Regions from separate parts of the Metabacillus litoralis genome, predicted to be linked through region 2. Evidence: predicted binding sites of a transcription regulator. Region 2 holds the regulator's gene; each other region holds the start of a gene.
The links. Region 2 encodes Rex, which represses fermentation and respiration genes when NADH is low (regulators of the CRP and FNR family bind a similar motif). Its sites were predicted from a motif close to TTGTGAAATATTTCACAA; they were not measured.

Region 1 (7,716 bases), 320 kb from region 2:
GACCCAGCAACAGAATATACAGTCGTTGTAAATAACTATATGTATGGAAATATTAAAACTAGCTTCGGAAAGCTTTCTTCAAGCATGGAAGTTGGACCAGTAGATCTTGATGCTACAGTTGAGTACGTTAAGAGTTTACCTTCTCCAATTGACTATAAATCCGAAGGAAGAATCACAAGAGTGAACTAAACTGAAAGGAGACTGACCTAATTGTGTCAGCCTCCTTTTCATTTCTAAAAAATCAATGCTAGAACAAACGTCCAAAGGCATACAAACCCTAGTAACCCAAAGCTATATTTTAATGTCATTTTCGTTAACTCTGCTTCTTTACCTGTTTCCCCTACTGCTGCTGTTGCAATGGCAATAGATTGTGGAGAAACAAGCTTCGCCATGACTCCTCCGGCAGTATTTGCAGAAACTAATAAAGATGGGTTTGTTCCAATGATGTTACCTGCTGTAGCTTGAATTGGTGCAAATAATGTATTGTTATTTACCACAGATCCTGTCATGAATACGCCAATCCACCCTAATATTGGAGCTAATAATGGGAATATATCCCCTGTTGTGGCTACCGCTTGCCCTAACGCAACTGTTAATCCACCGTATGTCATTAGCTTTGCAATACCAATAATCGCAGAAATCATCACGATTAGAATTCTAAATTCTAAAATCGTCTTTTTCAATAATTTAAAGCTTTCTTTGAACCTAATTTCTTTTGCAGAAGCGACAGTTGTTAATCCTGCTAAAAGAATGGCTGTTCCTGTTGCCCCTATTAAATCAATTCCCATCCCTATTGAAGAGCCAGGGATTGTGAACTTTACTGCTGTTCCTGCAAGTAACCCACCTTCTGTAAATAGTCCTTTAAAAACTGGTAAACTCCAAATTAAGACAAAGATTGTTAGCAAATAAAATGGAGACCATGCTTTGATTACTTCACTCATAGAATGCTTTTCAACTTCACACTTTTTACCGTTTAGCAAGAAAATTTCTTTTGGTTGCCATTTTTTCAGAAATAACGCTAGCGTCCCCATCGCTAATAGTGACGGAATAATATCGGCTAACTCTGGTCCTATCGTGACTGTAATGACTGCCTGTGTCACTGTATAAGTAGCAGATGTGACTAAAATAGCTGGTAATATTTCTTTCACTCCTTTAAAACCGTCTAGTAACCAGACTAGGAGAAATGGTATGGTAAAGTTGATCATTGGTAGAGTTAAAGCCGTCATCATTGAGACGTTCATTGATGTTACACCTTCCAAATGAAATGTATCAATGATGCCCACCGGTATACCAATTGCCCCAAAAGCTCCTGATGCACCATTTGCTATCAAGCACAGCATCGCTGCCTGCAATGGTTTAAAGCCTAATGAAACTAAGAGTACAGCACATATCGCAATTGGAACTCCAAAGCCTGCTGCTCCTTCAAGAAATGCGTTAAAGCAAAAGCCAATTAATAATAAATGAATCCGTTGGTCTTGAGAAATCCCTACTATACTTCCTCGAAGTATATCAAACTTACCTGATTCTACTGCAATTTTATAAAGCCATACTGCCATCACAATGATATAACCAATCGGCCATAATCCTAATATGGCTCCTTGGATGACACTTCCGATTGCTTCTCCAAAAGGGAGCTTAAAGACTACTAATACAATTAAGAAGGTGACTGCTAAGTTTAATAAAGCTGCATGTATTCCCTTCATCTTGAACACTGTTAAGCATAATAGAAACAATATGATTGGTATGGCTGCAACTAATGCTGATATGGCGAGATGCTGAAATGGATCAAACGTCTCAACTAACATGATGAATTCTCCTCTGTGTGGTTTTTACCTAACCCCAAATAGTAGCTTGAATAGCTTTTAGTGTTTTAACTGACTTTGTGAATTTTTCTTGCTCTTGATCATTTAAAGATAGCTCTACAACTTTCTTTATACCTGTGCGATTGATCACAGCTGGGACCCCAATATAAACATCACTGTGTCCATCTTCACCATCAAGGTAAGCCCCAACTGGTAAAACCACATTTTCGTTCTTTAAGATTGCTCTCGTAATTCTCGCTAATCCCATAGCAATTCCGTAATATGTTGCCCCTTTAGATTCAATGATTTTATAGGCAGCATCTCGAACTTGAACTGCAATTTCCTGTTTTCGTTCCTCTGTTAATTTCGGTGCAATTGGTGTACCAGAAATATTTGCAGAGCTCCATACAGGTAATTGAGAATCACCATGTTCTCCGATAATATAGCCATGTACACTTGTTGGGGCTGTATCAAATTCTTCACCTAATAAATAGCGGAATCTAGCAGAGTCTAACACTGTTCCAGATCCGATCACTCTTTCTTTTGGCAATCCAGAAAATTTCCATGTTGCGTAGGCTAAAATATCAACTGGATTTGTAGCCACTAAGAAAATTCCGTTAAATCCAGATTGCATAATTTGGTTTACAATAGATTCAAAGATTTTTACATTTTTACTTACAAGATCTAATCTTGTTTCTCCGGGCTTTTGTGCAGCACCGGCACAAATAACAACAAGTGCTGCATCCTTGCAATCTTCATAAGTACCAAATGTGATGCTCATAGAATTTGGTGCATAAACAATTCCATGATCTAAGTCCATTACGTCACCTTTCGCTTTTTCCTCATTTAAATCTACAAGCACTAGCTCATCACTGATTCCTTGATTCATTAACGCATAAGCATAGCTTGATCCAACCGCTCCAGTACCAACTAATACAACTTTATTTCCTAGTGTTACATTCATTTTGTATTCCTCCAATTTATCATTTTATATTGTGAAGTTTTTCACAATCCAGTGTGTGTTTTATAACTTGAGTTAAGATTAACACCATAATGTAATTTATAATGTGATAAAGATCACACTCTGTTAATCTTTTTATAAAATCTAGTTAGAACTAGATTTTAATACACTTAAAGCCCCTTCTTTAAAAGATAAAAAGAGGGGATTTCTCCCCTCTTAGTTAAGTTTAAAATTTTAATTATTCTTTATTTTATTACACCTGAATCTAATAACCCACATTGATGAAGCCCCTTCATTATGCCATCTTCATTATTAGAAGTCGTTACATATTTAGATATACTTTTTAAATTTTCTACTGCATTTCCCATTGCAATAGGGTGCTTAACAAGTTGAAACATTTCAATATCGTTCAATCCATCACCAAATGCATACGAATTTTCCAATGATAAATTCTGATGTTCCATTAATCGTTGAATGCCTGATGCCTTAGAAGTGTCTCTAGGATACACATCACATCCTAAAGGAGAGTGCCGAACAAATTGAAAATATGGAAATTGCTCTTGATAATAGAGTTCCTCGCCTATATTACAGAAAAGGACCATTAAATGAATGGGGGATTTTAAATACATCGTCTCATCTACTGGAGGATATTTTGTTCCTACACGTTCTATGTAATTTTTTGTGATTACATCAGAATTTCCTGCAGTAACTGTTATATATTCAGCGTTGTAAAATGCTAAATCATGACCGTTTTGAGAAGCTGTTGTATGTAAAAGCTTTACTTCATTTTGGTCAAGTGGATTTTCATAAATAACCTTACCCTCGTACATAACATACTGGCCATTCATAGCAACACATGAACGAATACCTGTGAGTTCTAATACATTACCAATCTCACTAATATTTCTACCAGTAGCTATAACTGGCTCAGCACCTAACTTTTTTATGGTCTTAATAGCATCTATGGAACTATTAGCTACTTTAAATTCACTTGTTAAAAGAGTGCCATCCAAATCAAAAAATACAATCGGTGTGTCTACCAAAATCATACTCCTCCTTTAGAAATGATCCTTGAAAGGTATAAAGAAAAAGCCTTGAGATGTTCAAGACTCCATTTTATGCTCGTTATTCTCCTAAGCCTTGCTTTGTAATAATTTCAGAGATTGCCTGGGCAGCTTCACTTTCATCTGCACCTAAAGCAGTAACTTTGATTTCAGCACCTTTGGGAATACCGAGAGACATAACTCCCATAATTGACTTTAAGTTTACACTTTTCCCTTTATAATCAAGTGTAATTTCTGCATTAAACTTTGACGCCACACTTACTATTTGAGTAGCTGGACGTGCGTGAATTCCAGATTCATCGATAATGTTAAATGTTTTTTCTACCATGTAACCCGTCCTTTCAAACATCTCAATTTTATATTACTCTATCATGCAATAAGACTATTTTGTTTCAGTCACCGATTTTACTGAAGGATCTTGCTTTCGTTTTCCAAAGAATATTTTGTAACAGGCAAATCCAACAACGATTGTATTGATTAGAAACTGATTATCGAGGTATAACTCACTTAAATATCTACCGTGTGGTCCTAATGCATAATCGACAAATGTTTCAATCATACTACCTCACCTTTCTCTTACATAGTTTCTTTTAAAAAAGGTTCATTAAAATTAATAGCTCCAGTCAAAAACTAGAGCTATACTTAGACAATTTTATTTCTCTTTAACACCTATATATAGTCATTTTACATTGTTTTCAATTATTATACGAGAATAACTTTTGCAAAAGTAATACTCTGGGTGTTCTAGTTAAATATTGCGAATATCTTATAAACAACATAGTTGATGAAGTTTCCACCTTGGTCAAGACTTGATACCAAGCTTGTTCCTTCTGGCATATTGAATTTACCGTCAATTGCTAATTGAGTATGAACTTGTGCTAAATCTGTAGCTAAGTATAAAGTTAATGCGATTAAAATTGTTCCTACAATAACAGAATGAATAATATTTCCTCGTGCAGCACCTACAATGAATGCCACGATAAATGGAATTGTGGCTAAATCTCCAAATGGCAAAACATTGTTACCAGGTAATACTACAGCTAATGCAACCGTTATTGGTACTAAAATTAAAGCTGTTGAAATAACTGATGGGTGTCCAATCGCAACGGCAGCATCTAGACCAATGTAAATGTCTTGCTGACCAAACTTTTTGCTTAAGAATGATCTTGCTGATTCTGAAACAGGCGTTAAACCTTCCATTAGTATCTTAACCATTCTTGGCATTAACACCATAACCCCTGCCATGGCCATACCAACTTGGATCACTTCACCGAATGAATATCCTGCTAGTAATCCCAATCCAATACCTAAAATCAATCCCATGAAAATAGATTCTCCGAAAACACCGAAGCGTTTTTGAATCGTTTCTGGATCTGCATTCCAATTCTTAATTACTGGTACTTTTTGAATAAGCTTAACAAGTGGTATTCCAAGTGGTGCGTAAGAAACTGTACTTCCTGTTGCAACAGCAATACCTTCAAGATCAAAATAATCTCTTAACATAGGTGCTGTCCAGTCTGCAATTTTCAAACAAATGATCTGGAAAATAACTGCAGCCGCTAATCCTTGGATTATGCTTCCTGAAACTGTATAAACAAGAGCTCCTGTGAATGTAAAATGCCAGAAGTTCCAGATATCTACGTTCATTGTTTTTGTTGTTTTCGTAACAAGCATGATAACGTTTACTAATAGGCCCAAAGGAATAATAAATGCAGCTATTGGTGATGCCCATGACATTGACGCAGCACCAGGCCATCCAACATCTATAACATTTAACTCAATTCCAAATCTCTCAACCATCCCGTTTGCTGCTGGTCCTAAGTTACTTACTAATAAATCAACGACTAGAAAAATACCAACGAATGCTACACCAATTGTAATACCTGAGCGAAAAGCTTTTCCTACCTTTTGTCCAAAAGCAATACCAATTAAGAAAATGGCAACAGGTAAGATTACTGTTGGTCCTAATGCTAGAAATGCTTGTAAAGCTTCTACCATACCATTCATTTTAAATTCGCCTCCTTTTAACATCTGTCGACTCTAAGATTGAAAGGACCTCGATTCGCTAAAGATTAGAGAATCGAGATGTTTAAGAATCTATTATTTTTTAAGTTCCTCTAGAATCTTTGCTTTAACATCATCTAGTCCGATTCCTGTTAAGAACGCTCTTGCATTAATAACCGGGAATGGATATTCTTTTTGTACAATTGTTGTACTAATCAAAAGACTAGCTGTATCTACATAAGAACCAACTTCAGTAATTTTAATTTGTTGAAGAGTTGCATCAATTCCATTTTCTTTACACATTGCCTCTACAGCATCATTAACGATTGTAGAAGTTGCAATACCAGCACCACATGCGATTAATATTTGCTTTTTCAACTTACTCACCACCTTTCACAGAAAAATTAAGCTTATCTAGTAGTAAATCTTTAATTTTTGTTTTCGATTCTTCAGTAGATAATTCTGATAGGACATTTTCATCCTGAAAAATACGCATTAAGTTTTGTAGAAGTTCTAATTGGGAGTGTCCCTCATCCATAGCTAACATAAACACTAATTTAACAGGAGTTTTTTCCCTATCTTCACCCATAATGCCGAACTCCACTGTATCTTTTAACACTCCGACACTGATTGCTTTTTTATTTACATGCTCAGTGTCAGTATGCGGAATAGCTACAGAACAACCATTCGTTGGAAGACCCGTTGCATATGATTTCTCCCTTTCAATTACTGCTTGGATATAACTTTCTTTAACTATTCCTAAATCATTTAAGTTTCTTGCCATGATCTCAATTACTTCTTCAGAGCTGCTAGCTTCTATATCTTTTAAAATAAGAGTTTCATCTAATAACACTTTGTTATCCTCCAATCAATATCTAGTTATTCACTTCACTATGGTTTAGGTTAATCACGTACAATTGATTGGAAAAGCTAAATGTGTAGTTCCAATTTTAATCTTTATTAACCTTGTGTTTTATTTTGTAGCTACTAAAGTAATCATATCACTTAGAAAGCCTTTTCTGAATGCGGTTTCATCACCATTGGTTGATCTTGAGTTGTACAACATTGTGATGTAAAAAAATAATTCTATAAATATATTAGAATATTAAAATTTGAGACTTATGATTTAATAATAACTTTAATCTCATTACCAGTCATAACTGCTTCAAAGCCTTCGCGCCAATTTTCTAATGACACAACTTTTGTAATCATTTTATCAGTTGCAATCTTATTTTCTTCCAATAGCTTCAACGCTAAGTGCCATGAGCTCGGCTTTTGTGAACGAGTTCCCACATATGTTATTTCACGTTGAATGATTGATTCTTGATCTAGCTGATTTAATTTGTTTGCAAAAATACCTACTTGCACAAATGTACCTTTTTTCTTCACAAGCGGTAAGCCTTGATTTAGAGCAGGTACTGCTCCAGAACATTCAAATACTTTGTCAACACCATAACCATCTGTATGTTTCATAACAACATCTGCTAAATCCTCTTCGAGAACATCAACTATTACATCAATACCTAGCGATTTTGCTAATTCTAAGCGTTGTTTATCTTTTGTAATACCAGCTAAAATAACAAACGCACCTTTTGCTTTTATAATTTGACATTGAAGTAAACCAATTGGACCAGGACCAAAAACTAATACTTTATCTCCTTCGTTGATTGTTGTTTTCTCTAATGCAGCATGAGTACAACAAGCTAATGGTTCAGTCAATGCCGCTGCTTCAAAGCTGATGCTATCAGGTAAAACGTGTACACTCTCTTCTCTTGAAACAACAAACTCAGCCATACTCCCGTTTACTTGCGTTCCAATCCCTTTACGTGTAGAACATAAATTATAATCTTTTTCTAAACAATACTCACATTCTCCACATGTTGTA
Region 2 (7,716 bases):
TCACAAAGCAGGGCTTCATTTCCTTCAACTTTTTCTTCAAGTTCGCTTATTTCATTTTCAATTTCTTCTATTCTTCTTTGCTTTTGTCTTTCAAGTTTTTTTAATTCTTTTTCTTGTTGATAACTTAGTTTCCCCTCAGGTTCTTGTCCTGATTTTTTTTGGATGGGAGAGTCATTTCCTTCCTGCTCTAACCGTTCATGTTCAAGTTGTTCTTCCTTTTTTGTAAGATAATAATCATAATCTCCTAAGTACTCAGTAAGATGAGTGCTAGAAAGCTCATAAACTTTTGTGGCAATTCTATTAATAAAGTATCTGTCATGAGAAACAAAAAGGATTGTACCAGGAAAATCGATTAAAGCATTTTCTAAGATTTGCTTACTATCTAAATCAAGATGGTTGGTTGGCTCATCAAGAATTAGGAAGTTGGCTTTTTGTAGCATCAGCTTAGAGAGTGCGACTCTTGCTTTCTCTCCTCCGCTTAGTGCAGATACAGGCTTTAATACATCGTCACCAGAGAATAAAAAGTTTCCAAGAATTGTTCGAATTTCCTTTTCGGTCATTTGTGGATATTCATCCCACAGCTCGTCTAAAACTCGTTTATTTGATGTAAGATCGGCTTGTTGCTGATCATAGTAACCAATTTGTACATGTGAGCCAAGAGAAAAGGTACCAGTCAACGAATCTAATTTTTGAATAATTGATTTTAGTAAAGTTGATTTCCCAATTCCATTTGGTCCGACTAAGGCAATGCTATCACCGCGGGATATAGAAAAGGAGATGTTAGAGATAACAGGATGAACATTGTCATAGGAAACAGAAATATGATCAGCTTTTAACACATCGTTACCGCTTTGTCGGTCAATATCAAACTGAAAGCTTGCTGATTTTTCATCACCTAGAGGCTTGTTCATTAACTCCATCTTCTCTAGCTTTTTCCTTCTGCTTTGGGCCAGCTTTGTAGTTGAAGCACGAGCTAAGTTGCGTTGAATAAAGTCTTTTAGTTTTGCTACCTCTTCCTGTTGCTTTTCAAAGCTTTTTAGCTCCTTTTCATATGAGTCAGCTTTTTGCTTTAGATATTGGCTGTAGTTTCCAATAAATCTTGTGCTTGTATGGCGGCTGATTTCATATACTTGTGTAACAATCTTATCTAGGAAATATCGGTCATGGGAAACAATTAGTATTGCTCCAGGGTAGTTTTGTAAATATTGTTCTAACCAGGTTAATGTTTCAATATCAAGATGGTTCGTTGGCTCGTCCAATATTAAGAGATCAGGCTTAGTAAGTAATAGCTTACCTAAAGCAAGTCTTGTTTTTTGGCCACCACTTAAAGAAGCAATTTTTGTTGTCGGATCAAAATGATGAAATCCAAGGCCATGTAGAACAGAACGTATATCAGCTTCATATTGATATCCGCCTTCTTCCTTAAATCTAACTTGAAGGGTATCATATTCTTTTAAAAGCTGTTCAAACTTTTGTGATTCAGTGGCCGGATCAACTGTTGCCATTTTCTGTTCAAGATTTCGCATTTCTTGTTCCATTGATTTGAGACCTTTAAACACTAAATTCATTTCTTCCCAAATCGATAATTGAGATTCAAGCCCGGTGTCTTGAGCTAAATATCCAACCGAAACATCTTTAGGCTTAATAATTTCACCAGAATCATGGGACATGGCTCCGGAAATAATTTTTAAAAGTGTTGATTTCCCTGCTCCATTACGACCAACAATCGCAACTTTATCTCTCGTTTGTACTTCCAACTTAATATTCGATAAAATAGGGTCAGCACCAAAGTATTTACTAAGTTGATTTATTTGTAACAATATCATTGTTTTCACCTCTACTAATGCTTTAAGTTTAGCTTAGTTTTGGGGTGCCTGTCACCACCCGAATTTTGTCGACGGAAAAGAAAAGTGCTCTCGATTCAAGTGTGTCATATACTCTTAGATGTTAAACGGGTGATTCTTGCTTTTTGTATCCATATAATTGTCACAATAACAAAACAGACAGAAGCTAAAAAATAGTGTATAGTCTAATATAAGGAGATTTGTATATGTCAGATTTTACTCATTTTAATGAACAAGGCCGAGCAAAGATGGTTGATATTTCGGCTAAAGAAGAGACTGTTAGAACAGCTCAAGCTAAGACAAGTATTCAAGTAACAAAAGAGGTTTATGAAAAAATGATCAACCATGAAATAGGAAAAGGTGATGTATTATCGGTTGCACAAGTAGCTGGAGTTATGGCAGCTAAGCAAACATCACAGGTTATTCCTATGTGTCATCCAATTTCAATAAAAGGTGTAAACATTGAGTTTGAATGGGATGCTCGTGATACGAATCATTATACTCTATTGATCTCAGTTACTGTGAAAACAAAGGGAAGTACAGGTGTTGAAATGGAAGCGTTAACCTCTGCTAGCATAACAGCACTAACTGTTTATGATATGTGCAAAGCAGTGGATAAAGGAATGATTATAGGCCCAACCTATTTAGTAGAGAAAACAGGTGGTAAAAGCGGCGATTTCCTAAGAAACGAAATATGACATGGATTTTACTAGTATCTCCAAAATCCTATAAGCATTGTCATATGTGTTTGTGTGAATGTGAGGGATAAGATTGAATATAGACCAAACGAAAATACCGCAGGCAACTGCTAAGAGATTGCCTTTATATTATCGGTTTTTAAAAAATTTACACTCGTCAGGAAAGCAACGAGTCTCATCCGCCGAGTTAAGTGATGCAGTAAAGGTAGATTCAGCTACAATCCGAAGGGATTTTTCATATTTTGGAGCTCTTGGAAAAAAAGGATATGGATATAATGTAAATTATTTGTTATCCTTTTTTAGAAAAACATTAGATCAAGATGAGATAACGAAAGTATGTTTAATTGGAGTAGGGAATTTAGGAACGGCATTTTTACATTATAATTTCACTAAAAATAACAATACAGTTATTTCTCTAGCTTTTGATGTAGACGAAGATAAGGTAGGTACAGAAATTGGTGGGGTACCGGTTTTCCATTTAGATGAGATGGAGCATCATCTTCCTGATGATGTTACAGTTGCGATTTTAACTGTACCAGCACCAGTAGCACAATCTATCACAGACCGTCTCATTACAAAGGGTATTAAAGGAATATTAAACTTTACACCAGCACGGTTAAACGTGCCGGATGAAATAAGAATTCACCACATAGATTTAGCAGTGGAGCTACAGTCACTAGTTTATTTCTTAAAACATTATCCTCATGAGGAGAAATAACTAATAACCATTATAGAAAAGGAGGTGGATTCGATGCCAACAGTAGGAATCGGAAGCCTTTTACTTATCGTATTCGTAGCATTACTTATTTTTGGACCAAAAAAGCTACCTGAACTTGGAAAAGCAGCAGGTAATACACTTCGTGAATTTAAAAATGCAACAAAGGGCTTAGCAGACGATGATGATGAGCAAGACAGCAAAAAAGAGAAAAAGGAAGAAGTCAAGTAAGATAGGATGAACCGATATGAAACATGATGAAATGTCGGTCATGGAACATATAACCGAACTAAGAAAACGACTCGTTATTGTTGTCGTTTTCTTTTTCGTAGCGGTTATTGCCGGATTTCTCCTCTCCAGACCGATCATTATTTATTTGCAGCAAACTGATGAAGCAAAATCACTAACATTAAATGCTTTTAATTTAACAGATCCATTAATGGTTTATATGAAGTTCGCTTTCATAATAGCATTTGTTATTACTTCACCGATTATTTTGTATCAGCTCTGGTCGTTTGTTAGTCCAGGATTATATGAAAAAGAAAGAAAAGTGACATTAAGCTATATTCCTATTTCACTTTTGTTATTCTTTCTCGGGATTTCCTTTTCTTACTTTATCCTATTTCCGTTTGTGATCGACTTCATGGAAAGAATATCAACTGACTTAGATATTAATCAAGTCATCGGAGTGAATGAGTATTTCTCGTTCTTATTACAGCTTACGGTGCCATTTGGTATCCTGTTTCAATTACCGGTTGTGATTATGTTTCTAACTAGATTAGGCATTGTCACTCCTATGTTTTTATCAAAGGTTAGAAAATACGCATACTTTGTGTTGTTAGTTATTGCAGCTTTAATCACACCACCTGAACTAGCGTCACATTTGATGGTTTCCATACCGCTGTTTATTTTATATGAAATTAGCATCTGGATTTCGCGTATTTCCTATCGAAAAGCACAGAAGATGCGTTTTGAAGAAGAGAACATAAAAAAATGAGACTCGTGAAAAGTCTCATTTTTTTATGTTCATTTTTTTAATTTTTCTTGATAAAGTAAACATCCGAATCGCAACACCAATATCGAAGGTTGCGATTAGCATTAATAAAATAGTTGGAAAGGTAAATATTCCGTCCTGGGCACTGTTTATTGCTAGATAAGTAAATAGCAACCCCATAATCAAATAAAAAATGGCCATGGAAATAGGGTTTGTTCTCATGATAAAAAGCCTCCAATAATTACTTGCATTTGTTCCATTTGCTTCATCATTCTTTCTATATCTTCCTGGAATACAGTCTGGATAATAACGACCATTGTATTCATAGCGACATGAGCAAAGATTGGGACGAGTATTCGTTTTGTTTTAACATAAAGAAACGCGAACGTGAATCCCATTGAACCGTACAATAGAACATGCTGTGGTTCACCATGTAATAGTGAAAAAATAAGTGAACTAATAACAGCAGCAATAAAGAAGTTTGTCTTAGTATAAAGTACCCCAAAAAGAATTTTTCGAAAAATAATTTCTTCTAGTATAGGACCTAAAATTGAGGTCACAATGATAACCAGAGGTGAAACCTTAATAACATTAACAATCATTTGAGTGTTCTCTGACCCAGCTTCGACCCCAAATACATTTACTTCTATGTTTGCTGCAACACTTTGTACAAATAAAGCTAAAAAGAAACCTGCAACAGCCCACCCAATTGAAGCCCCAACAGAAGATGGTTCCCCTCGGAAGCGGCTTTCTGCATGACGGTCGTGTCTTAAAAGAAAGAGAATAATGAAGAAAGCCAATGAAAAGCTGAGGATTGTCCAATATGCAAACCTCTCAACTGTGGTTTCTCCTATATTTAATAGGTCTAATAACCTTATTCCTAGAAACGATGATAGCTGTAGTAGCATATATGTTAATAAAATAAACCAATAATGCCTTTTCATATTAGCCTCCTTGTAAACCATCGGTGATATAACAACGAATAATTATACCAAACTTTATTGTAACATACCCATATTCCATCCTATGTATGATATCTCTTTTCATGAGATAAAATGATTAAGGTTCAAAATGATACCGTTTTCTATTAGGAATTTGCCGAGTCGAAAAATAATAGAAAAAGTTCTCAAAAAAATTAAGCTTCATACTTGAAATTAAAAAGGAACTTATATAATATATTAATTGTGTTAGCACTCAAGATTAGCGAGTGCTAATAAAAAGGAAAAATTAATCAATTATTTATGAAATTGAGGAGGTTGTTTCACTTGTTAAAGCCATTAGGTGATCGCGTTATTATCGAGTTAGTTGAATCAGAAGAAAAAACTGCTAGTGGTATCGTCCTTCCTGATAGTGCGAAAGAGAAGCCACAAGAAGGTAAGGTAGTTGCTGTTGGTACAGGTCGTGTACTAGATAGCGGAGAAAAAGTGGCGCTTGAAGTAGCAGAAGGCGATCGTATTATCTTCTCAAAATATGCTGGTACTGAAGTGAAATATGAAGGTACTGAATACTTAATTTTACGTGAAAACGACATTTTAGCTGTTATCGGTTAATAGAACAGCCCTATATCATAGAACATTTTATAATCTTGAGGAGGTTATGTAAAAATGGCAAAAGATATTAAATTTAGCGAAGAAGCTCGCCGTTCAATGCTTCGTGGTGTTGACGCTTTAGCAGATGCTGTAAAAGTTACATTAGGACCTAAAGGACGTAACGTAGTATTAGAAAAGAAATACGGTTCACCTTTAATCACAAACGATGGTGTAACAATTGCTAAAGAAATCGAATTAGAAGATGCATTCGAAAATATGGGTGCAAAATTAGTAGCTGAAGTTGCTAGCAAAACAAATGATGTTGCTGGTGACGGTACAACTACTGCAACTGTTTTAGCTCAAGCAATGATCCGTGAAGGATTAAAGAACGTAACTGCTGGTGCTAACCCAATGGTAGTTCGTAAAGGTATTGAAAAAGCTGTAGCTGTTGCATTAGAAGAGCTTCAAGCGATTTCTAAACCAATCGAAGGTAAAGAATCTATTGCACAAGTTGCTGCGATTTCTGCTGCTGATGATGAAGTAGGTCAATTAATCGCTGAAGCAATGGAGCGCGTTGGTAACGACGGTGTTATCACAATTGAAGAGTCTAAAGGTTTCTCTACTGAATTAGAAGTAGTTGAAGGTATGCAATTCGATCGTGGATATGCATCTCCATACATGGTAACTGATTCTGACAAAATGGAAGCAGTTCTTGAAAATCCATATGTATTAATTACTGACAAAAAAATTACAAACATTCAAGAAATTCTACCAGTATTAGAGCAAGTGGTACAACAAGGTAAACCACTATTACTAATCGCTGAGGATGTTGAAGGTGAAGCATTAGCAACTTTAGTTGTGAACAAGCTTCGTGGAACATTCAATGCTGTAGCTGTTAAAGCTCCAGGATTCGGTGATCGTCGTAAAGCAATGCTAGAAGACATTGCGATCTTAACTGGCGGTGAAGTGATCACTGAAGAACTAGGCTTAGATCTTAAATCAGCTAACATCGATCAATTAGGACGCGCTTCTAAAATCGTTGTAACAAAAGAAAACACAACAATCGTAGAAGGTGCTGGCCAAGCTGATCAAATCGCTGGTCGCGTAAGTCAAATCCGTTCTCAATTAGAAGAAACAACTTCTGAGTTCGATAAAGAAAAATTACAAGAGCGTCTTGCTAAATTAGCTGGCGGTGTAGCAGTTATCAAAGTTGGTGCTGCAACTGAAACTGAATTAAAAGAGCGTAAACTACGTATCGAGGATGCTCTTAACTCTACTCGCGCTGCAGTAGAAGAAGGTATCGTTTCTGGTGGTGGTACTGCTCTAGTGAACGTATACAATAAAGTTGCTGCTATTCAAGAAGAAGGTGACACTCAAACAGGTGTTAACATCATCCTTCGTTCTCTTGAAGAGCCAGTACGTCAAATCGCTCACAACGCTGGTCTTGAAGGATCTGTTATCGTTGAGCGCTTGAAAAACGAACAAGTTGGCATCGGCTTCAACGCAGCTAACGGCACATGGGTAAACATGTTCGAAGCTGGTATCGTTGACCCAACTAAAGTGACTCGTTCTGCACTTCAAAACGCAGCATCTGTAGCAGCTATGTTCTTAACAACTGAAGCTGTTATCGCTGACAAACCTGAAGAAGGCGGCGGCATGCCTGATATGAGCGGCATGGGCGGCATGGGTGGAATGGGCGGCATGATGTAAGGCTTCCTTAGCCAAACATCGACTTCCATTCTGTGAAGTAGTCATGTGAAAAATCTATATCAATAGCAATAACCACTTCCGATAAAGATTAGGGAGTGGTTTTTTGTGTTGTAAAATTTGCGTATCAAGATTGTTGGATGACAGACGTTTCAAGAACACAACAAAAACGAATATCAAAAAATTTGAAATACTTTTAGGGGAATTTATAATTACCGTATTGAGAACC
Region 3 (7,716 bases), 1.3 Mb from region 2:
TGATAAGTATATTAAAACATCTGGTAGCCTCTTTTACGAAGCATTTTAATAATAATTCCTGAGAGAATCGCACCGATTAGTCCGCAGGATAAAATTAATAAATCAGCTAAAGCTAATGACATTATTTTATCCCCTAATTGTGAGAATGAATCACTAGGGCTTCTAAAATACTCTATAAATTTGACGTTATCTACTATGAAAATGCATACAATTGGATACACAATAGCCATAATCCAAGACATGCGTAAAAGCATATTCAATAAAAATCCAATACCAAAAAATAAGACTAAAAATAATAACATGGAAATTAATAAAACCGGTAAGCTCAACATGCCTATCACCTCCATTACACCACTATTAAGTGTACTGAACTAACGATAGACAGTCAATGCTTTGTCAGTGAACGTTTTATGACTTCTTCCCTGTACCATCACAGTTATTACATGTTTCAGAGCCACCTAGTATTAGTTGAAAATATCCTTTTCCAGAGCAATATGGGCATTCCTTTGTCTCAACCTTTATTGTGTTCATTTCTGTCTCCCCTTTAGGATCGTAGTGGTTTTTAATAATATACCAATTATTCTGACAATTATAAAGGGAGGAAATCTGACAAAAAAGTTTGTGTAAGCGAATACATTTAAGATTTTCTTTAAAATCCTCTCTTTATCATAGTTTTGCGAATATTATAAAAACATAGTATATGTTGTATATCCAAAATGATCCCCAGGATTAAATTGATCATATTTATTTAACTTTGCTTCAATGACGTCAGATGCTAGTTTCGTGATTAAGAGAGATGAGTTTTTGTCCTCTACTAACTTTTTAGGATGTATAAAAGCTACTTCCTCTAATTCCTCTTCTTGTACCTGTATTTCATTTGATTCTGCCGATAATGAAAAAATGACCATGTTATCACTAATCACTTCTTTTATTACCCCTGAACGAATTCCGACAACTCCAACTATACTAGCCGAGATGCCTGTTTCTTCTCTAATCTCCCGTAAAACAGCATCATCAATGGTTTCTCCTTCATTAACAAATCCAGCCGGAAAAGACCATTTGCCCTTGAGTCCACCATATTTCTTTTTAACAACAAGCCATTCTCCTTCATGATTAGCAACAATTCCCGATACAGCCAACCATACATTTCCCCTTTTGGATTGAGTCATTATAGAGCCCCCCTTTTTTATTATTTTAACACATAGAGAAATAAGAAAAGCGCAAGCGCCTTGGTCAGCCCCGACAAGCATAAGACGATTTGGAATAGAAGGCGCTCTCTTTGCCTTCTATTCCAAATTGGCTTATGACCTCGAGGCAGTCAAAAACGCGACAACCTGTGCTTCGGGGCTAGGCATCTGACTTTTTGCCAAAAAGTCAGACTGCTGGAGCTAGACACTAAAACTACGTACAAAATTTTATACTTCTTACCTTTTAAAAAGAGACAAAGGCAAATGCCTTCGTCTCTTTTTCACCACTATTATAAAATGTTGAATTTTCCTTTTTTCAATACTAATGAAGGACCACCAACCATGTATAAAGCACGGTTATCAATCATTTTCTTCATAAATGAAGCTTTAGTACCTACTAATTTTTTACCAAATACAACACCAACTGCATCGTCTTCACCTAATGATGCAACAGATCCTTTAATATCTGGAGTGAAAGATGCCATTTCTCCACGACCACGAATGGCTGATGCAAGGTTTTTCGCACATGTTTCACCTTGTTGCATAGCAATTTGTGCTGTTGGTGGATATGGACGGTTAATTTCTTCATTGATGATTAAAGAACAATCTCCAATAATGAATACATCTTCATGTCCCGGTGCACGTAGTTGTGGATCAACTTTTACACGGCCACGCATGTTTTCAAATCCAGCTTCTTCCACAACGCTGTTACCACGAACACCAGCTGCCCAAACAACAGTACCTGCTTTAATTGTTTCTAATTCTTCACCTTTTGCAACGATAATTCCTTCTTCGATACATTCTTTAATTGCTGTACCAATCATGAATTCTACGCCTTTTTTCTGTAAGTGATTCGTAGCATACTCAACTAGCTCAGGGTCAAATCCTGGTAATGCTGTTGGTGCTGCTTCCACACAGATAATACGTACTTTTTTAAAGTCAACATCATATTCTTTACAAAGCTCTGGAATTCTGTTTCCAAGCTCTCCTAAGAATTCAATTCCAGTGAAGCCAGCTCCACCAACAACAATTGTTAAACGCTCATCTTTCTTTTCTGCTTCCATGTTATAAGTAGCAAATTGATATTCAATATGCTCACGTAATTGTCTAGCAGAGTCAATGCTTGTGATTCCGAATGCATACTCTTTTAAACCTTGAATGCCAAATGTTTCTGGGTGAGCACCTAGTGAAATAACTAAATAGTCATATTCAACTTCACCATTTTCTAAAACGATTTTCTTCGCTTCCTTATCAATTGATACAACAGTATCTTGAACAAATTTCACACGATTTGTATCGATAATGTCTTTGATTTGGTAACGAGCACGGTCATGATGTAACGTACCAGCTGAAGCCTCATGTAACCATGTTGTTTCATAGTGATAGTCATTTTTGTTCACTAATGTGATATCTGCTTCATCAACACTAATTAATTTTTGTAAACGTGTAACTGTAATTAACCCACCATAACCTGCACCTAATATAACGACTCTTGGTTTTTTCACCGAAATACATCCACCTTTTCTTTTTAAAATTGTTGAATTGAATCGAATAATGTCTATTACTATATTCGACTTAAAACCACAATTTTATTTTTATTTAAGAGATAAAACTTTGTGAAAACATTCACTTACCAATGCATACCTTGGTATCTGCTACGTATAATATATATAAATACACCTATAAATCATATTAGCCATTCAACAATATTTTTTCAAGTTATTTTTTCTAACAAAAGACTATGTTTTTTTCTTCGTATAATTTATAATACATGGATTTTTGATACTACTTTTATTCAATGCGTTTTTAAACTGCGAAAAAGGAAGAATTTTGTCTTATGGATTGTCATTCATTTCAAGTGAAAGTTTATGGATTTTCACAATAAAATTTAAAGGAGGATGAGATATGAAAGAAGATCCTAAAGTCTATGATATTACCGTTGTTGGTGGTGGACCTGTTGGATTATTTACTGCCTTCTACGGTGGAATGAGACAGGCAAGTGTAAAAATCATTGAGAGCCTTCCACAATTAGGTGGTCAGCTTTCTACATTATATCCTGAAAAATACATCTATGATGTTGCAGGCTTCCCAAAAATAAGAGCTCAAGAGCTTGTAGACAATTTGAAGGAGCAAATGGGTCAGTTTGAGCAAACAGTTGTTTTAGATCAAGCTGTTGAACAAGTTGAGAAACAAGCTGATGGAGTATTTAAATTAACCACTAATAATGAAGTTCATTATACAAAAACAATCATCATTACAGCAGGCAATGGTGCTTTTAAGCCTCGCAAACTCGAGCTTGAGGAGAGTGAAAAATATGAGAATCAAAATTTACATTACTTTGTTGATGATTTAAATAAATTTGCCGAAAGAAATGTTGCTATTCTTGGCGGTGGAGACTCTGCCGTTGACTGGGCATTAATGCTCGAACCTGTTGCAAAAAGTGTAAGTTTAATACATAGACGAGATAAATTTAGAGCACATGAACATAGTGTTGAATTATTGATGAAATCGAAGGTACAGGTTTTAACTCCATTTGTTCCTGTTGAGCTAATTGGAGAGCAGGAAATTTCTCAAGTAGTATTAGAGGAAGTGAAAGGAGATCGAAAAGAAGTCTTACAAATTGATGATCTAATCGTTAATTTTGGATTTATTTCCTCCCTTGGGCCCATTAAAGACTGGGGTTTAACAATTGAGAAAAACTCGATTGTTGTTACCTCCAAAATGGAAACGAACATTGAGGGAATTTATGCAGCTGGAGATATTTGTACTTATGATGGCAAGGTTAAACTAATTGCAAGTGGATTTGGTGAGGCTCCAACAGCAGTTAACAATGCTAAGGCATATATGGATCCAAAAGCACGTGTCCAGCCATTACACAGTACGAGTTTATTTAGTTAATATAAAAAGCTGTTTACCACAAAAGTAAACAGCTTTTTTCTATCATTCATGAATGTCTAGCAATTTTCAGGCGTTCCAGTGTTTGTAGCTGTTCTAAACGATGATCCGCATCCACAGCTTGCTATGGCATTTGGATTATCAATTGTAAAGCCGCCGCCCATCATTGATTGCTTATAATCAATGATTGTTCCATTTAAAATGGCCGCATCTTCTTTTTTAATAAGAATGGTCATATCATGTTGTTCAAGAACTTGATCTTCTTCCGTTATTTCATGCTCAAATCCCATTCCATATGAAAGACCACTACAGCCTCCACCTTTAACACCAACACGAAGATACGCATTTTCCTCTTCATGTTCTTTCATCATATCTTTTATCTGATAAGCAGCAGCTTCTGTAATTTTGACAATTTCACTCATCTGAATACCTCCTTGCTTTATGTGAAAGGATCATACTACTAGTATACAACTATTGTATGGACTCACTCAAATAATTGAAACGATAGATTATTTAATATAAAAGGTGCCAGTACAAATGACTTCTGCAGGACCTGTCATTAAAACATTTCCGTCATTTGTCCAATTAATCATTAGATCTCCTCCAGCGAGGTGCACAACCGTTTCTTCTCCTTGATTTGTATGTTTGTTTAACACGGAAGATACAACTGCTGCACAAGCTCCTGTACCACATGCCTGTGTAACTCCAGAGCCTCTCTCCCAGACTCGAAAATGCAGCTCATTTTTGGAAACAACTTCTACAAACTCTACATTTACTCCTTCAGGAAAACGAGGATCTTTTTCAACGATAGGACCAAGTGTTGTAACAGGTGCTGTATTTATATTATCCACATAGAAAATAAGATGAGGATTCCCCATTGAAACAGCTGTTACATCATATTGTTGTCCTAAGAATTCGATTGATTCTGATATGGTTTGCTCAGAACCCTCACCTTCCATTGGTATCTCTGCTTTTGATAAACGCGGTGATCCCATATCAATTGTTACGAGGTTAACTTGGTTATCCTCAACATAAATAGTTGCTTCAACAAGACCTGACAATGTTTCAATTTTAAATGTTTTCTCTTTAACTAAATTATGCTCAAAAGCGTACTTAGCAACACATCTTAATCCATTTCCGCAATTTTTCCCTTCTGAGCCATCATTATTAAAGATTCTCATTTTAACTTCCGCTTTATCTGAAGGACATATTAAGATAAGACCATCAGAGCCAATTCCTGTATATACATTTGAGACCTGTCTAGCAATGTCGGCTAATTGGCCTTCTTCGAGCTGTTCCTCAAAAGTATTAACATAAATATAGTTGTTTCCTAATCCGTGCATTTTTGTAAATTGAAATGAGTTCATTGTTATCCTCCAAATATCTTCATTTTTATTAGTATAAAATGTTGGAAATCTGAAAACAATATAATTATCCCCCGTTTTATAGAATAGAAGCTTCCTGTTATTCAGGAAGCTTTTATTTTTTTGACTGCTTCTAAAATTCTAAGATAAAAAAACTTTCTAAAAACCAATAGATTATATACCAAAAAAATCCCATAAATATAATGACGAATAGTCCTTTTTACATAGTTTTCTGATATACTTTAGTTAAGTAGTACTACATGTCCACTCTTGACGAGACAAAGGAGTGATTCTTTATGAATAATGAACTACATCATCTGTATGATCGTAAAGTTAGTTGCTTAATGTGTAATACCAATTATAATACGAAAAAAGTACTTTCCAGATTTATTCGAGCACACCGGCACGATACGGACTTTTGTTCATATTACACTTCAACAGAAATCAATCCGCTTTTATATTATGTTTCTGTTTGTCCAAACTGCGGCTTTTCTTCCTCTGAGGAATGCTCAACTTATTTTCCTCCAAAGGCAAAAGAAACGATTCAACAAAAAGTTTGTGACAATTGGAATGGAAGAAATTATTGTTTTGAGCGTACCGTTGATACAGCGATAGAATCTTACAAGCTAGCCATTTACTGCTCTAGTATAAAAAAAGAAAATCATGTTGCACTAGCGGGACTTTATTTAAGATTATCATGGTTATTTCGTACTGAAAAAATTAACCACGAGGAAGAGCAACGCTTTTTAAGGCTAGCTCTTGAAGAATATGTTCACTCTTATATGGTTGATGACTATTCGGGAACCCAGCTTTCAGAAATTAAGCTTCTTTATCTGATCGGAGACTTAAGCAGAAGGTTAGATCTAGTTAGCCAGGCAACACAGTATTTTTCAAAGGTGATAGAAAAACAAAAGGACACTCTTGAAAAAGGTATTGTTCAAATGGCTAAAGATCGTTGGGCAGAAATGCGTGAAGTAAAATCAAGTTAATGAAAAAACAGGCTGACCATTTATCGGTCAGCTTGTTTTTGGTTACAATTAGCTAGTCAAACTGCTTTATTACGTTCAGGTAGTACGATTAGACAAGTTTTTAAAACATAGGATTTTCCTCTAAAAACGTATATATATTTTCAACTAACTCATCTGGGTCATCTCCAGTTACAACTTCCCCATTTACCAGCGCATATAAAGAATGTCCACATTTGCCACAATAGCTTAAACATCCGTATTCAATAATATCTAAATTAGGGTCTTTTTCCAGCTTTTCTAACGCTGCCTGAGCCCCTTGTGCTAAATTACTTATACAAAATTCAATAATTGGCTTCATCTTAACACCTCTCTACTGCTTAATCCTAATAGGATTACAAATAAACGTCAAATTTTATTATACTCTATGGTATCTAGTAATAAATACTAGATGCAACAATTATGTGATGCTTTTTCGTCATTTTTTTAGTTAAAAAAACGAAATAGGATTGTAAACACTAAACAAATAATTCATAATTATGTTGTACCATAAAGGGAAAATTTTTTTAACACAAAAAGAAAACGTTTTTTTAGAGTAATATTGTTGTATCTTTTTATTATAATTTTTAACCTATACAGATAGGACTAGCCTTAACTAAACGTTTCCTTTTTAAAAATTTATTTCCTTATTATTCATTTTTATTTGGTCAGAAGAATAGAACATATTGTGTATATATTCTTGGCCTTGCATTTATAGTTTATTAAAAACGTGGGGAAAAAGGAGTATCAAAAATGAAGAACCTAGTCATACTTGGCGGAGGATATGGCGGTATGCGTGTACTGCTTCGATTACTTCCAAATCAATTGCCTGAAGATGTTCAAATTACTCTTATTGATAAAAATCCTTATCATTGTTTAAAAACAGAATATTATGCACTTGCAGCAGGTACTATTTCAGATCATCATATAAGGGTCTCTTTTCCAGAACACCCTAGACTTCATTCCGTTTTTGGAGAAGTAACGTCTGTTGATCTTGAAAACAAACAAGTACAATTAAATGATCACGAGCCTGTTGCGTTTGATGACTTAATCATTGGTTTAGGTTGTGTAGATAAATATCATAACGTACCTGGAGCAGATGAATTCACTTATAGTATTCAAAGTATTGACCAGTCACGCGAAACCTACCAAGTGCTCAATAATTTAAAAGCAGATGCAACTGTAGGAATTGTTGGCGCAGGTTTAAGTGGTGTTGAGCTTGCCAGCGAACTTCGAGAAAGTCGAAAAGACCTTAACATTAAATTG

Region 1: D9842_RS19870 (L-lactate dehydrogenase) is a predicted target of Rex. The motif match lies at 2,796-2,813, and genes of this name have one in related genera.
Region 3: yumC (ferredoxin--NADP reductase 2) is a predicted target of Rex. The motif match lies at 2,802-2,819, and genes of this name have one in related genera.

Annotation. Positions count from the first base shown of each region.
Region 1 is NZ_CP033043.1:4,078,917-4,086,632, forward strand. Features, by position in the region: gene D9842_RS19860 (bifunctional 2',3'-cyclic-nucleotide 2'-phosphodiesterase/3'-nucleotidase) at 1-189, shown strand, start outside; gene D9842_RS19865 (L-lactate permease) at 234-1,805, opposite strand; gene D9842_RS19870 (L-lactate dehydrogenase) at 1,834-2,766, opposite strand; gene D9842_RS19875 (Cof-type HAD-IIB family hydrolase) at 3,009-3,806, opposite strand; gene D9842_RS19880 (phosphocarrier protein HPr) at 3,889-4,155, opposite strand; gene D9842_RS26065 (hypothetical protein) at 4,210-4,386, opposite strand; gene D9842_RS19885 (PTS galactitol transporter subunit IIC) at 4,572-5,834, opposite strand; gene D9842_RS19890 (PTS sugar transporter subunit IIB) at 5,928-6,209, opposite strand; gene D9842_RS19895 (PTS sugar transporter subunit IIA) at 6,211-6,684, opposite strand; gene D9842_RS19900 (zinc-binding dehydrogenase) at 6,951-7,716, opposite strand, start outside.
Region 2 is NZ_CP033043.1:4,402,179-4,409,894, forward strand. Features, by position in the region: gene D9842_RS21635 (ABC transporter ATP-binding protein) at 1-1,826, opposite strand, end outside; gene moaC (cyclic pyranopterin monophosphate synthase MoaC) at 2,051-2,542, shown strand; gene D9842_RS21645 (redox-sensing transcriptional repressor Rex) at 2,616-3,260, shown strand; gene D9842_RS21650 (twin-arginine translocase TatA/TatE family subunit) at 3,294-3,488, shown strand; gene tatC (twin-arginine translocase subunit TatC) at 3,505-4,254, shown strand; gene D9842_RS21660 (YdiK family protein) at 4,270-4,473, opposite strand; gene D9842_RS21665 (CPBP family intramembrane glutamic endopeptidase) at 4,470-5,195, opposite strand; gene groES (co-chaperone GroES) at 5,517-5,801, shown strand; gene groL (chaperonin GroEL) at 5,856-7,490, shown strand.
Region 3 is NZ_CP033043.1:3,130,866-3,138,581, forward strand. Features, by position in the region: gene D9842_RS15625 (YuiB family protein) at 12-332, opposite strand; gene D9842_RS25965 (YuiA family protein) at 409-531, opposite strand; gene D9842_RS15630 (NUDIX domain-containing protein) at 684-1,169, opposite strand; gene D9842_RS15635 (NAD(P)/FAD-dependent oxidoreductase) at 1,478-2,692, opposite strand; gene yumC (ferredoxin--NADP reductase 2) at 3,093-4,085, shown strand; gene D9842_RS15645 (HesB/IscA family protein) at 4,142-4,504, opposite strand; gene dapF (diaminopimelate epimerase) at 4,592-5,449, opposite strand; gene D9842_RS15655 (DUF2225 domain-containing protein) at 5,743-6,435, shown strand; gene D9842_RS15660 (YuzB family protein) at 6,536-6,772, opposite strand; gene D9842_RS15665 (NAD(P)/FAD-dependent oxidoreductase) at 7,204-7,716, shown strand, end outside.